Regions from separate parts of the Anaerobacillus sp. 1_MG-2023 genome, predicted to be linked through region 4. Evidence: riboswitches for the same ligand, from Rfam matches in the RefSeq annotation. Region 4 holds a riboswitch; each other region holds the start of a gene.
The links. Region 4 has a riboswitch for S-adenosylmethionine ahead of Q4550_RS13335 (homocysteine S-methyltransferase family protein). Riboswitches for the same ligand answer to the same signal wherever they lie in the genome.
Positions count from the first base shown of each region.

Region 1: another riboswitch for S-adenosylmethionine. It lies ahead of Q4550_RS06335 (acetyl-CoA C-acyltransferase); the one in region 4 lies ahead of Q4550_RS13335 (homocysteine S-methyltransferase family protein).
Region 2: another riboswitch for S-adenosylmethionine. It lies ahead of Q4550_RS01245 (hypothetical protein); the one in region 4 lies ahead of Q4550_RS13335 (homocysteine S-methyltransferase family protein).
Region 3: another riboswitch for S-adenosylmethionine. It lies ahead of msrA (peptide-methionine (S)-S-oxide reductase MsrA); the one in region 4 lies ahead of Q4550_RS13335 (homocysteine S-methyltransferase family protein).

Region 1 covers NZ_JAUORD010000002.1:481,135-484,288, reverse strand. Annotated here, with positions in the region: gene Q4550_RS06340 (hypothetical protein) at 1-228, opposite strand, end outside; SAM riboswitch class I at 1,550-1,654, shown strand; SAM riboswitch class I at 1,723-1,830, shown strand; gene Q4550_RS06335 (acetyl-CoA C-acyltransferase) at 1,903-3,057, shown strand; gene Q4550_RS06330 (acetoacetate--CoA ligase) at 3,078-3,154, shown strand, end outside.
Region 2 covers NZ_JAUORD010000001.1:227,946-231,099, reverse strand. Annotated here, with positions in the region: gene mcrC (5-methylcytosine-specific restriction endonuclease system specificity protein McrC) at 1-776, shown strand, start outside; SAM riboswitch class I at 891-993, shown strand; gene Q4550_RS01245 (hypothetical protein) at 1,093-1,416, shown strand; gene Q4550_RS01240 (DNA/RNA non-specific endonuclease) at 1,699-2,637, shown strand; gene Q4550_RS01235 (hypothetical protein) at 2,929-3,154, shown strand, end outside.
Region 3 covers NZ_JAUORD010000003.1:337,832-340,985, forward strand. Annotated here, with positions in the region: gene Q4550_RS08135 (Na+/H+ antiporter NhaC family protein) at 1-1,093, shown strand, start outside; SAM riboswitch class I at 1,181-1,294, shown strand; gene msrA (peptide-methionine (S)-S-oxide reductase MsrA) at 1,391-2,044, shown strand; gene Q4550_RS08145 (hypothetical protein) at 2,091-3,154, opposite strand, start outside.
Region 4 covers NZ_JAUORD010000007.1:86,821-89,974, forward strand. Annotated here, with positions in the region: gene Q4550_RS13325 (bifunctional 2',3'-cyclic-nucleotide 2'-phosphodiesterase/3'-nucleotidase) at 1-178, shown strand, start outside; gene Q4550_RS13330 (DUF3895 domain-containing protein) at 300-1,298, shown strand; SAM riboswitch class I at 1,382-1,491, shown strand; gene Q4550_RS13335 (homocysteine S-methyltransferase family protein) at 1,571-2,620, shown strand; gene murB (UDP-N-acetylmuramate dehydrogenase) at 3,060-3,154, shown strand, end outside.

The DNA of each region.
Region 1 (3,154 bases), on a different contig from region 4:
AATTGTCAATAACCAAAATGCCCTTGCCATACCAGGTACTACATCCGATAAAGCCGCCCAATCTTCTGCTTTTATCCACCCATTTAGATAACTGTAATCTGCACAAATTGTTAATGCTGTAAATGATAATGCCATCGCCATAGCAAGCTTATAATCCTTTCCTGCTGCATACAAAGAAAGGTTTATAACAGTTACTACTACGGCAATGACCCCTAATATTGCCCACATTACTATACCTCCTTATATATTCACTTAAATGATAACCCATTTTACTTATTAAAGATTACTGCCCTGTCAGTTAAATAGGTTAAACCACTGATACTACTTTTGCTTATGTAATAAAGGGCTAATGCTCTATTAAACAATTCCTCCGATATAGCTGAATACTCAATGAAGTAATAAACACTAGAATATCCTTTGGTTATTTTTTTCTATTATTCCGTAAGGTGATAAACAATTGTGATGCAAGGATAACTGTTATTATGCCTAGCAAAATATTAGTTACACTTAATGTTCCATTCAAATCGTTTAACACGCCAGCGATTGACTCGAGTCTTATTTCCAAGGTATTCCCTCCCTTTCCAGTTCAACATTGTTCCAATTATTTCAAAACCCACTCACTTACTCAACCTTTACTTTAAAGAAAAAGACGTAATTCCGTAGTACGGAATCACGCCCTATTAATCAAGATCATTCTTTAACATACCCTGATATGATATTACAGAATTGTTCCGAGATTATGGAATACCGTTATGCTTCTAATATTTGATGCTGATCAACCTTTAAAATGGATTATAGAAAATACACTAAGGCACAAGCGAACCCTGTGACAAAGTAAGTTATTAATCCTCTGACCCAAAGCATCTTTCCGAATGAATCATTTATTTTAAAGGTGACATAGATCATTCGAGTCATCAACATAGATAATTTCCTAAGGCTCTCCTTTTCGCTACGATTTGTAGTAATAAGGCGAAAACGCTTCTTTTAATGATGTAAATAGAGTCTTAGAAAACATACTATACATCAATTTAGCGATAATGATAGACATGATCGATCCTAAATTTCCAGCATATCCAGGCATGAGAAATCCAAATGGCCGCCATAACCAACATCACGATAAATAGCCATACTTGATTATTTTCGAGTTTTTTCTAGTAAACACCCCTCTCTTTCCATTCAACAACTTCCTAACACCGATATGGCCCGCCCACCGCCTTTAACACCATTCAATTAACGTATAAAAAACATTAAAGAAAGCTGCTTAAGTTCAGAGAAAAATAAAAGAGATACAGTATGCTTATTCATACATGTCCCCAACTGGTAAAAATTAAACACAACGAATTAGACCGCTTTTATTATAATTGTAAATAATACTTTGTCTTAAACTTTCCTCTTACATTGACGGCTATGAAGGTAGGCACCAGAACATTTCTATAGAAGATTGTCAAACCAATCAAAATAAAATAAATTTTCTAACTTTTTCATCAAATATATTGACAGAAATCCTTCACCTTGCTAACATGACACTTAATTAAACAACGAAATAACATTCTTATCCAGAGAGGTGGAGGGACTGGCCCTGTGAAACCCGGCAACCGCTATACTCCTAGCATGGTGCCAAATCCTACTGAGTTAATGCTCAGGAAGATAAGAGAATCCTAAATCTCTTAACCTCTCTATTTCACTGATAGAGAGGTTTTATATTTTCCAATTGAATAATCATTCTTATCCAGAGAGGCAGAGGGACTGGCCCGTTGACGCCCGGCAACCATCAAGCATGCGCTTGATAAGGTGCTAATTCCTGCAGGAGATAATCCTGAAAGATAAGAAGAGCTAAGAGCCCTCTTCTTGTTTTTTAGTGAAGAGGGCTCGTTCTATTTGAAAAAAGGAGTTGTTACATATATGAAAACCGTTCTGTTAGATGGAATCCGTACCCCATTCGGAAAATGGAAAGGAGCATTGAAAAAGCTATCAGCAGCAGAGCTTGGTACGAATGCGCTAAGCGCTCTGTTAGAAAAAAACCCGGTTGCAAAACAGGCGGATGGCGTACTGCTGGCACAAGTGATCCAGGCTGGGGGCGGGCAAAATCCTGCCAGACAAGTTGCTTATCAGGCAGGAGTCGATATCGGTACACCCGCCATCACATTGAACAATGTTTGTTTAGGCGGAATCGCTACAATTGCGGATGCCTCCCGGAGAATGCATTTCAATGAAGGTGAATTATACATTGTCGGCGGTTTTGACTCGATGACGAACGCTCCTCATACCGCTCCTGTGCGTGCTTCTTCAGGCCTTAGTCATGCCCTGCTTAGAGATACGTTACTGAACGACGGTTTGTGGTGCGCTTTGAGTGATGTTTCGATGGGAGCTCTTACGGATGAGAAAAACCGATCCTTCGAAATAAGTCGCGCGGAACAAGATGAGTATGCAGCTCTTTCCCAGCATCGAGCATCTAATGCTCAGGAAAAGGGATTTTTCCAACCAGAAATAGATCCTATTTCCGGTCTACTTGCAGAAGATGAAGGCATCCGTAAAGGAACGACAGCAGAAAAGTTAGCCAGCCTTTCTCCCGCCTTTTCAAACGAAGGCACGATTACAGCAGGGAATGCATCTCAGATGACGGACGGAGCGAGCATTGGCATCGTGACCACAAAAGAGAAAGCGGAATCACTCGGCCAGGAGCCGCTGGCGGAAGTAATCAGTTGGTCAGAAATTGCAGGGCCAGATCCGAGCTTACAAACAAAACCATCGCAAGCGATCAAAGAACTATTAGATAGACACCTTTTGACTACAGATGATATTGATCTATTTGAAATCAATGAAGCATTTGCCAGTGTCGTCATCGCAAGCTGCCGTGATCTTGGCATCGATTATGATCGTGTCAATGTCAACGGTGGTGCCATCGCTCTTGGTCACCCATTAGGTGGCACAGGATTCCGGCTGGTTTTGACACTTGCCCACGAACTGAAACGGCGGGGTGGTGGAAAAGGCATCGCTTCCCTTTGCGGTGGTGGTGGACAGGGAATGGCAATTTTGATTGAAGTTCCTTATTTATAACTCGAAAGGAGACAAATCCAATGCCTACATCAACAACAACTCAACGTTCCCCTTTTGTATGGGAACCGTCGAGCGAAAGAATAGACCAATCACACAT
Region 2 (3,154 bases), on a different contig from region 4:
CAACTTCGTTCAAGCGCGGTAAGATGCATATTCTTTATGAAGAAATGAGCCATGATATTCTTCATAATCAATTGATTAAAGCAACACTTCTGCAATTAGTGAAGTTGAAAGAGTTGGACGATGATTTACGCAAAAAAGTTAGCAAATTAACGAGTTATTTTCATGAAGTGACGCCTATTAAGCTGAATCGTGATCTTTTTAAGAATATTAAGCTACATCGAAGCAATCGGCATTATCGATTTGTTCTTAATATTTGTCAATTTCTTATGGATTCAAGCCTATTAAATGAAGAGGGTCAAACAAGTCAATTTGCAGATTTCTATCGTGATCCAAGGGAAATGTCGATGCTATTTGAGAATTTCGTTAGGAACTTTTATCGAAATGAATTACCCTTTTATCAAGTTAGTCGTGAAACAATCTATTGGCAGGCTGAAGGAAATAATGATAAGTATCTTCCACGAATGCAAACGGATATTACATTGAAAAATAATGAGATAAAAATCATAATTGATACGAAATACTATCAGCATACGCTGACTTCTAATTATGGTTCTCAAAAAGTTCATAGCGGTAATCTTTATCAGCTTTATGCTTATTTAAATAATCAGCAAAGTTCGCTTCCAACTATGGGTATGCTTTTATATCCAGAGGTGAATCATACCTTGGATTTGAATTATCAAATTCAGGGTCACCGAGTTCAGGTTTGTACGGTCGATTTGAATATGGAGTGGAGGAAGATTCACGAGCGATTGCTGGAAATAATTAATAGATTTTAAATCTAATATATCGTGACAACTTATCTACTTGCGTGTATGGATTTTTTTTAGATATCTTCGAACGTCTTTTTTGACACTTATTACATTATTAAGTAAACTAATACCAACTAAATAAGGTTATCACGAGTGAACGAGAGTACGGGCTCTTTGACTTCACAGCAACCTGCCAGGCGGTAAGGTGCTCCAACCTGCAAAGCATGGCTTTGAATGATAACGCACGGATAGCGGAGGCTCTTTGTTGCATTCATTTGCGATGAAGGGCCTTTTTTGTTCATTTGTTGAATACCTTGTTTATAAGGATAAGGGGGATGAGTTTGTGAACGTAAATCGATTTGCACGAAGCGTCATGGCGAAAAGTTATGATGGTGAAAGTTTTTTATTACACGTGGCAGAAGTCATGGAACGTCAACTGAAGGAGTGGAATGAAGCGTATGAAGTGATCGTGATGAAGATGATCGACTACGAGGTCACTGTTAAAAAGGAAAACCGCTCTTATGAACTGTTGCTTACGGAGGTTGCATTGCTTTCGCTACAACAGAAATCCCCTTATGCGCTGGATCGATATTTGTGGCTGGAATTAGAGAAGCAGGGGCTTCAAATTGTGAGAGGAAATGGGGATTATATTGAGAGTGTGATGTGAGCCAATGTTGATGGAAGAGGATTTTGCTAATTCATTTTGATGATTCGAAATCGTGGATGTTTGGGGATTAGACTTGGATGCTTTTAAGAATAAGCGGTAAAATTATTTTTGAAATGAATAGTGTATTTTTTCTGAATGCTTTTGAAGTTATTTAATGTGGTAAAATTAAACTATTAAAGTAATGGATAATAAAAGTGTTAGAAGAAATTATGGTTCCATTTTTACTCTTTCTTTTGATTTTTTTAACATTACGAAATTTCCCTATTATAGGAGCGTTCTAATATGAAAACGAAAATGAACTATTTCATCTTATTTTTAACGATCATTTTTATAGTTGGTTGTACCAATTTAGAAAAGGCATCCAATAAAGATGCAGAAACAAATACACAAGAAGTAAGTACAGTTGAAACAAATGAAAATAGTGAAAAAGAAGAATCGAACACTACGGTTGTTGATGAGCCAGTAGAAGAGGAAACACCAGACCCAACAGAAGATGAACAGTTCTCAGGATACGAACTTATTGAAGTTGATGGTGGAGATTTGTCTGGACATCGAGAACCTAACGTCGTCGTTGATATTGGGTACGGTGACCGTGAATATTGGGCATTTACGAATGAATACGGACAACTCGTACGTGTCGTTGCTGACGAAATCATTCTACAAGATGATGGTAACGAACCTGTATTATCGTCTGGCAGGTACTATTCTGATGAGGCAAAGGTTCCGGGCGTCGAAAGTGACGTGTTAGACGAAGGACATATTATTGCTGATTCTCTCGGAGGGGTATCGAATGCTTATAACATTACCCCACAAGAGAGTACACTTAACCGACATGGTGATCAAGCTTATATGGAAGACGCGATCCGTAGCGCAGGTGAAGCTACGGATTTCGAAGCCATTATCACCTATTCGGATACGGAAAAGCAGATACCTTCAAGTTATCAGTACACGTATACTTTGAACGGAAATGAGATCGTTGATACATTTGATAATGTGAACCCTGATGAAGTCAACGCATCACTCGGATTAACTGAGAGCGAGCCTGACGATTCAACGCCTTCAGACACAGAGGGTGATATTTCTAGTATTGATACAAATGGTAATGGACAAGTGACGATTAAAGAAGCAGAGGCAGCAGGTTATAGTATGCCGATCATGAGTGATCATTGGTTATATCCTTATATGCGTGATAATGATAACGACGGTATGGTTGGTGAATAAGAGTCTAATCGCTTCGCCGGGACGGTTCTTATGATGCGATATTTCGAAAAAAGGTAGAGGAGCATTAATTATTAGTATAATTGATGCTCCTTTTATTTTAGAGATGGGATCGATAGAACCGTCCCGATGATTTCAGGCTTGGTTGTATTTGAAGATGGGGCTTTTTCGTTTGATTTAGTAGTGGAACAGGAAGAGAATGAGGTTCTTTATAAATGGATGAAAGAGATATGGGAATATCGATTGCATGAGCATTTTAAGAGGAATGCGAAATAATAGAATAGGTGATGGAAAATGGGGAAACGTTTGAAAGTTATTAACGATTATTCGGAAGTTGGGAAATTAAAGCGTGCAGATTTGTTTGGAATTATATTTGTTGCAATTCTTCCTTTTTTTTTATTATTTGGTAATACTTATATCTTCTTTGGCGTGTCATTTATTGGATTATTCATCAATTGGATTATACAAAAAAGAGAAAAAAAACTTTATGAAAAAGATAAACCCTATTTATACTCACAAT
Region 3 (3,154 bases), on a different contig from region 4:
GACGTGGGTGTCAACGCTAGGAACATTTAGTGCTCCTAGTTTCCGCATTGTAACGGTAGCCCCAATCATGAAAGCTCTTTTAAATAAAGTGAAAATCACTCCTCAGGAGCTTGGATTTGTGATAGAAACGACAGCAACACCAGTCATTGTCTTAATGCCAATTGCTACCGCTTTTGTCGGCTATATGTCATCTGTTGTGCAGCTTTCACTTAAGGCGGAAGGTATTGAAGGAGATGGCTATCGTTACTTCCTTCAAAGTATCCCTTATAACTTTTTTTCGATTAGTATTTTATTGATTGGCTTTTATTTGAGTTTTTTCCATCATCGAAAAACGCCAGCTACAGACGCAGGTAATGTGGAAAAAAAGCTTGATGATCAATGGGAAGATTGTCATCCAGCAGTGGCGAAGGATCTTCCTACGAAACCGATGAATTTATTAATACCTCTTGGAGGAGTTATTCTCCTAACACTTCTTCTCACATATTGGAGTGGTTATCAGAAGGGGTTTACTTCTTTAATCAAGGCGTTTATTGAAGCAGATGTGCTCGACGCGATGGTCTTTGCCCTTCTCACTACAGTACTTTTAACGTTCGTTTTCTATTTATTTCAACGTTTTTCTTTAAAGGACCTTGTTACTTATTTTATCGAAGGGGGTAATGAGATGATGCCGGTCATCGTCTTGCTTACTGTTGTTTGGGGCTTAGCAGCTTCAACAGAAGCTCTTGGCTTCTCATCTATTGTTACCTCAAACCTTGATTGGATTCCTACTTTATTTGTACCACCAGTCTTATTTCTCGTTGGTGCGTTTATTTCATACTTTATTGGCTCATCATGGGGCACATGGGGAATTTTAATGCCGCTTGGTATTTCATTAGGGTATTCTACAGGAGCAGATCTCCCTGTTGTCATTGGAGCTGTGTTTGCGAGTGGGACATTTGGCGCATTTGCTTCTCCGCTAAGTGACAATACGAATACAGTTGCGAGGATCTTGCAGTTGAATCCTATGACATATGCGAAATTTAAGCTTGGCCCAGCTTTATTAGCGGCGGGATTAGCTGCAGCTGGCTACTTTGTTATCTCTTTTGTAATATAATTATTTTTATGAGTACTTTTGTATTGACATCCGTTTTAAAACCATTTATTATTGGGACTAACTTAATAATCCTTTGTTTAAAGGATCTTCTTATTCAGAGAGGTGGAGGGACTGGCCCTTAGATACCTCGGCAACGGACCTATGAACTTGTGTTCAATTGGAACCGTGCTAATTCCTGCGACGAAAGTCGAAAAATGAGAAGAGGCTCGGTCTATCCAAACCCTCTTCTGTTCGAGCAGATGAGGGTTTTTTTATGCACCCTCATTTGGAAATATGTTTTAGTAGAGGGAGAGACTGATGTTGCATACACTAATGGATAACGAAGCAAGAAAACAACAGCTTATTAAGACCCTTCTCTCACAAGGGATATATAAGAAGGGTGAAAAGCAACTTTATATGTTATCACTAAATGAATTAGAAAACATATATGCTCGATCAAATAAAACCATACAGAGAAAAGGAAACGGAGTGGTCACAGTGGAACAAGCAACATTTGCAGCAGGGTGCTTTTGGGGAGTAGAAGCGCTATTTCAACAATTGAACGGTGTTATTTCAACTTCAGCAGGGTTTACAGGAGGAGAGACGATTAATCCAACTTATGAAGATGTTTATTCTGAATTAACAGGCCATGCCGAATCTGTCCAAGTTGAATATGATCCTTCGCTCATTACTTATGAAGAACTTATAGAAGTTTTCTTTGAAAATCATAATCCAACCTCTTTAAATAAACAAGGAGAAGATGTCGGAACACGCTACCGCTCAGCGATTTTTTACCATTCAAATGAGCAGGCAGAAATAGCATTGATTGCGAAAGAAAAACTCGAGCGATCCGGACGCTTCAAAAAACCAGTTGTGACGCAAATTGTACCAATCACTTCATTCTATCGAGCAGATGAATATCATCAAAGCTATCTTGCAAAGCGTGGACAGTCTTCTTGCAAAATTTCATAATAGAAAAAGGCCATCCCTCATCGTCATGAGGGAAGGCCTTTTTTAGTTAATCACCTTGATTGACACCTATTTGGTCAATATAGACTTTTCCTTTCTCTGATTCATTAAATTCAAATGTAAGAGCATTCATCTTCTTCGGATTAAAGGCATCGTTTGCTTCTAAGAATTGCTGCATCGGGATATTAAAGGTTTGGAGAACCGGTTCAGTAGGTTCACCATAACGTCCTTCTTCGAAGTATTTTGTTTTTGTGTGTAGAATAGGAAGAACACCTTGCAACTGCATGACGTCACTCAGCTTAACACTAGCGGACGCTCCGTTATCTGAACTAGCCGTGATTGTGAAATCAACAGGTTGCTGGTCAGATGGATTTGAAAGGTTTGCTGCTGTGAATGTTAATGAACTGTTCATTGTATAAGCAAATGGATCCTGAAGGGCTTTCTTGAAATTTAATTTGTACGTGCCGTTCTTTGAATAGGAATGATCCCATTTCAAAAAGACCCCATGAGTACCTCTTTCTTTATCGCGTCGAAATTCAAGCTCTCCTTCATACCATTGCAGCAAGCTATTAGCCTCTATGGTGATATAAGGAGAAGTTGTTGTTGTGACATCAACGTCCTCCTCAAAAGTGCTATAGATATGATACGAAGGATCTTCGTATTTACTTATGTATGTTGTATCAGGTAGCCATTCGAGAGCATAGCGATAATCCTCAAACATCGGTTGATAAGACTCATTTTGATGAAGCGTCGCTTCAAGAAATCCAGCAACATATGTGCGGGCTATTTGTCGTTGTTCAGTGCCTTTAAGAAGAGGCTCTTTATTTAATAAAAGCGTGAAAGGGAAATACGTATCGTTTTCTCCCCACGTTGTGTTAAATTGTCCGTGATTGGCGCGATCAATATAAAGGGCTGCTTTCATAGCTTCTTTTCTGCCAGTTAAATCAATCCCATTATACTGTCGGTCGCCTTCGAATTCCGATAAATCACTATCATAAGAACCTTGAAGCAATAAATAATTGACATCATCCACTTCGATTTTTCGATCTGAAAGTGTTTGATAATCCGTCGGTGCAAGTGCGATAACAGATTCAATATTATAATGGAAATCAA
Region 4 (3,154 bases):
ACTGAACGTCACTTTTGAATCCTCGTTACAAGCCAAAACCTATGCGGAAAGCATTCAAACGATTCATTTTGTTGATGAAACAGAAAATGGTTTCGCTAAATATACACTCGACTTAACGAAACAGAAAAAAGAAAAGCATCATCATAATCATAAGGGCGAGCACGGCCGCCATCGTTAAGAACGAATTCACGCCAATTCATCAGAATTGGCGTTTCTTATTTTAAGAATTTATCCGATGCAAACAATAGTAGAATATTTACTGATATAATGGAATTACTATCGTACAGAAAGGGATTTATATGACACAAAGCCTGACAAGCACCCAAAGAGATGAGCTTTTTTCAGATCTGACAAATGAGCAACAAACGTATGTAATGAATTTTCTTAAACGCGGTAAAAAAACGGCTTTTGCGAATGTCATAGCTAGAAGTAAAGGGCGGATGATTCCAAGTGGGGCAACGGATGAAGAAATCAGGATGCTGCTTGATGATTGGATACTAGAAGATTACATCGATGCGGGCTTCGTTTCAGATGATTTAAAATGTGAGTGCGGTCGCTCTTTACGGTATCAGTATGTTGTTCGACATGCAAAAACAGGAAAAACACGGCGTTTCGGGATAAATCATTTCGAAGAGCATACCGGATTACCCGCTTCCATTGTGAGAGAAGTTGTGAAGGGATTTATGGAAATAGATTATGAGTTGGATGAGCTACTGTTGAAAAGACAGAACGGCTATCCTACATACGACATTCCTGAAGGATTGAACCTTCCACAAGACATTGAACAGCCACTTTCATTAAATCTTCCATTACTAGATCTACAAGAAAAAAGGCTAAACAGTTTAATCAGATCTTATCGTGAAGACCAAGAAGCTTTTCAAAGAGGGAGCAACACTGTAGAACAAGTAGTCAACCCGAAAAGCAACCAGGAAGAACCGAAATCAGAAGAGGAATTACAAGGTTCTTTTGATTTGTTCGCGGAAGATGTTCAAGAACCTTTACAAGAAAAGACAAGCGAGAAACCTAAGGAAACCTATTTTGTAGGAGACCTTTCATTTACAACACAGGAAGCGGTAGACTCCTATATTCAGCAAGGTATGGAAAGTGCTCTGATGATTTGTGAGCTTTTGATTAAGGAAGGAAAGGTACAAGACAAGAGATACTCCACAAAGAAACCAAAAATTTATTTTGCTGTTTGTACCTACCTCGATTCATTTGTTGCATCTGGATCAATGTCAGTCGAGCCGATAGGGCGTGAAGATCGCATCTATCGACTGAAAAGCAAGAGATCATCTTAACATTTCATAATTATCAGATAAGTGATTGACATTTCCAGTTAACCGGTCTATAATTTCACACATGTTCAAAAATTAAATCAACACTCTTATCAAGAGCGGCGGAGGGAATAGGCCCTATGATGCCCGGCAACCTTTCAACTACGGTTGAAGCTGGTGCCAAATCCTACAGGTGATATCACCTGGAAGATAAGAGGAGGATTATGTTAGCAAACCCTCTTCTTATTGTTTAAGAAGAGGGTTTTTTATTTTATCCAGAAAAGGAGCTGTTACACATGAAAAGAACACTTGAAGAACGATTGCAAGATGGTCCAGTTATTTGCGGGGAAGGTTATCTATTTGAATTAGAGCGTCGTGGTTATTTACAAGCAGGATCATTCGTACCTGAAGTTGCCCTAGACAATCCTGAAGCGCTAAAACAAACGTATCGTGATTATATGCTTGCAGGTTCAGATGTCGTACTTGCTTTTACGTATAATGGTCACCGAGAGAAAATGAGGATTATTGGAAAAGAAGATTTGTTAGAACCGCTCAATAGACAAGCTATCCGCCTGGCTAAGGAAGTTGCGAAAGAACACCCTGAAGAAGAAGCGCTAGTCGCAGGAAACATTTCAAATACAAACTTATTTGATCCTGAAGATGAGGAAAGTAAGGAACAAATTCGATCGATTTTTGCTGAAATGGTGAAATGGAGCAAAGAAGAAGGCGTTGATTTCATCAATGGGGAAACTTTCTACTACTATGAAGAAGCAAAAATAGCGCTAGAAGAGATTCAAAAGCAGGATCTTCAAGCTGTAATTACACTCGGACTCATGAGTGAGAACATTTTAAGGGATGGCTATACCGTTGAAGAGGCTTGCCGTTTGTTAGAAGAACAAGGAGCACTAGTTGTTGGAATGAACTGTTTTAGAGGTCCGGCTACAATGCAACCATACATTGAAAAAATCAGACAGTCTGTTAACGGATACGTTGGAGCTCTTCCAATTCCTTATCGTACATCAGAAGAACACCCAACATTCTTTAACTTACCAGACGGTGGCTGTGCGTGTACATTGCCAACAGAGACGACCTTTCCAACCTCTTTAGATCCGCTTTATTGTAACCGTTATGAGCTAGCGGAATGGGCTAAGGAGGCACAGCAGGTTGGGGTCAATTACTTGGGACTCTGTTGCGGCGCTTCTCCAAGCATGCTGCGAGAGGTGGCTGAAACAGTTGGCAGAACAACTGTAAACTCGGTATATTCTCCAAATATGGAAAAGCACTTTTTGTTTGGAACTGATGAGACATTGAAAGATAACAATACGGCTTATAGAGCAAAGGCCTAATTTATAACAACAACCGGAGAACTTAATTTCTCCGGTTGTTGTTTTTTTACCAAAAACCTATTTGTAGACCTGTACTACAGTATTTAAAGCCATTTTTACATAGGAGATTATATCTACTACATTTTTTCTATAAACTGATTATTTTTGATAACGTTGGCGATGATTAGTAACAGTATCAGTTGAAGAGTAACGAATACAATGGTTTTTGCATTTGATAGGATAACAGCATTTTTCCAATCACGATGTCTGAAATTGATTTTTCCGCTATATAAGTTGCTTTCCAAGTAACATTCTTTTCGAATTAAAGGCTTCTTTTATGAAAAACATCATATTTATGAAGTAGTTGTGTTATTATTTTAAATGTGTTTGAATATGTCCATGAAACATTATTGAACTCAAACCACAATGAAAACGAACTGTTTTATAAGCGAGGTAGCCTATGAATAATCAAAATGTATTAAATGAACTCCGCTCCATTTTACCCAGTGCGGAACTGAAGATAAATGAGCCATTAAATGCACATACGTATACAAA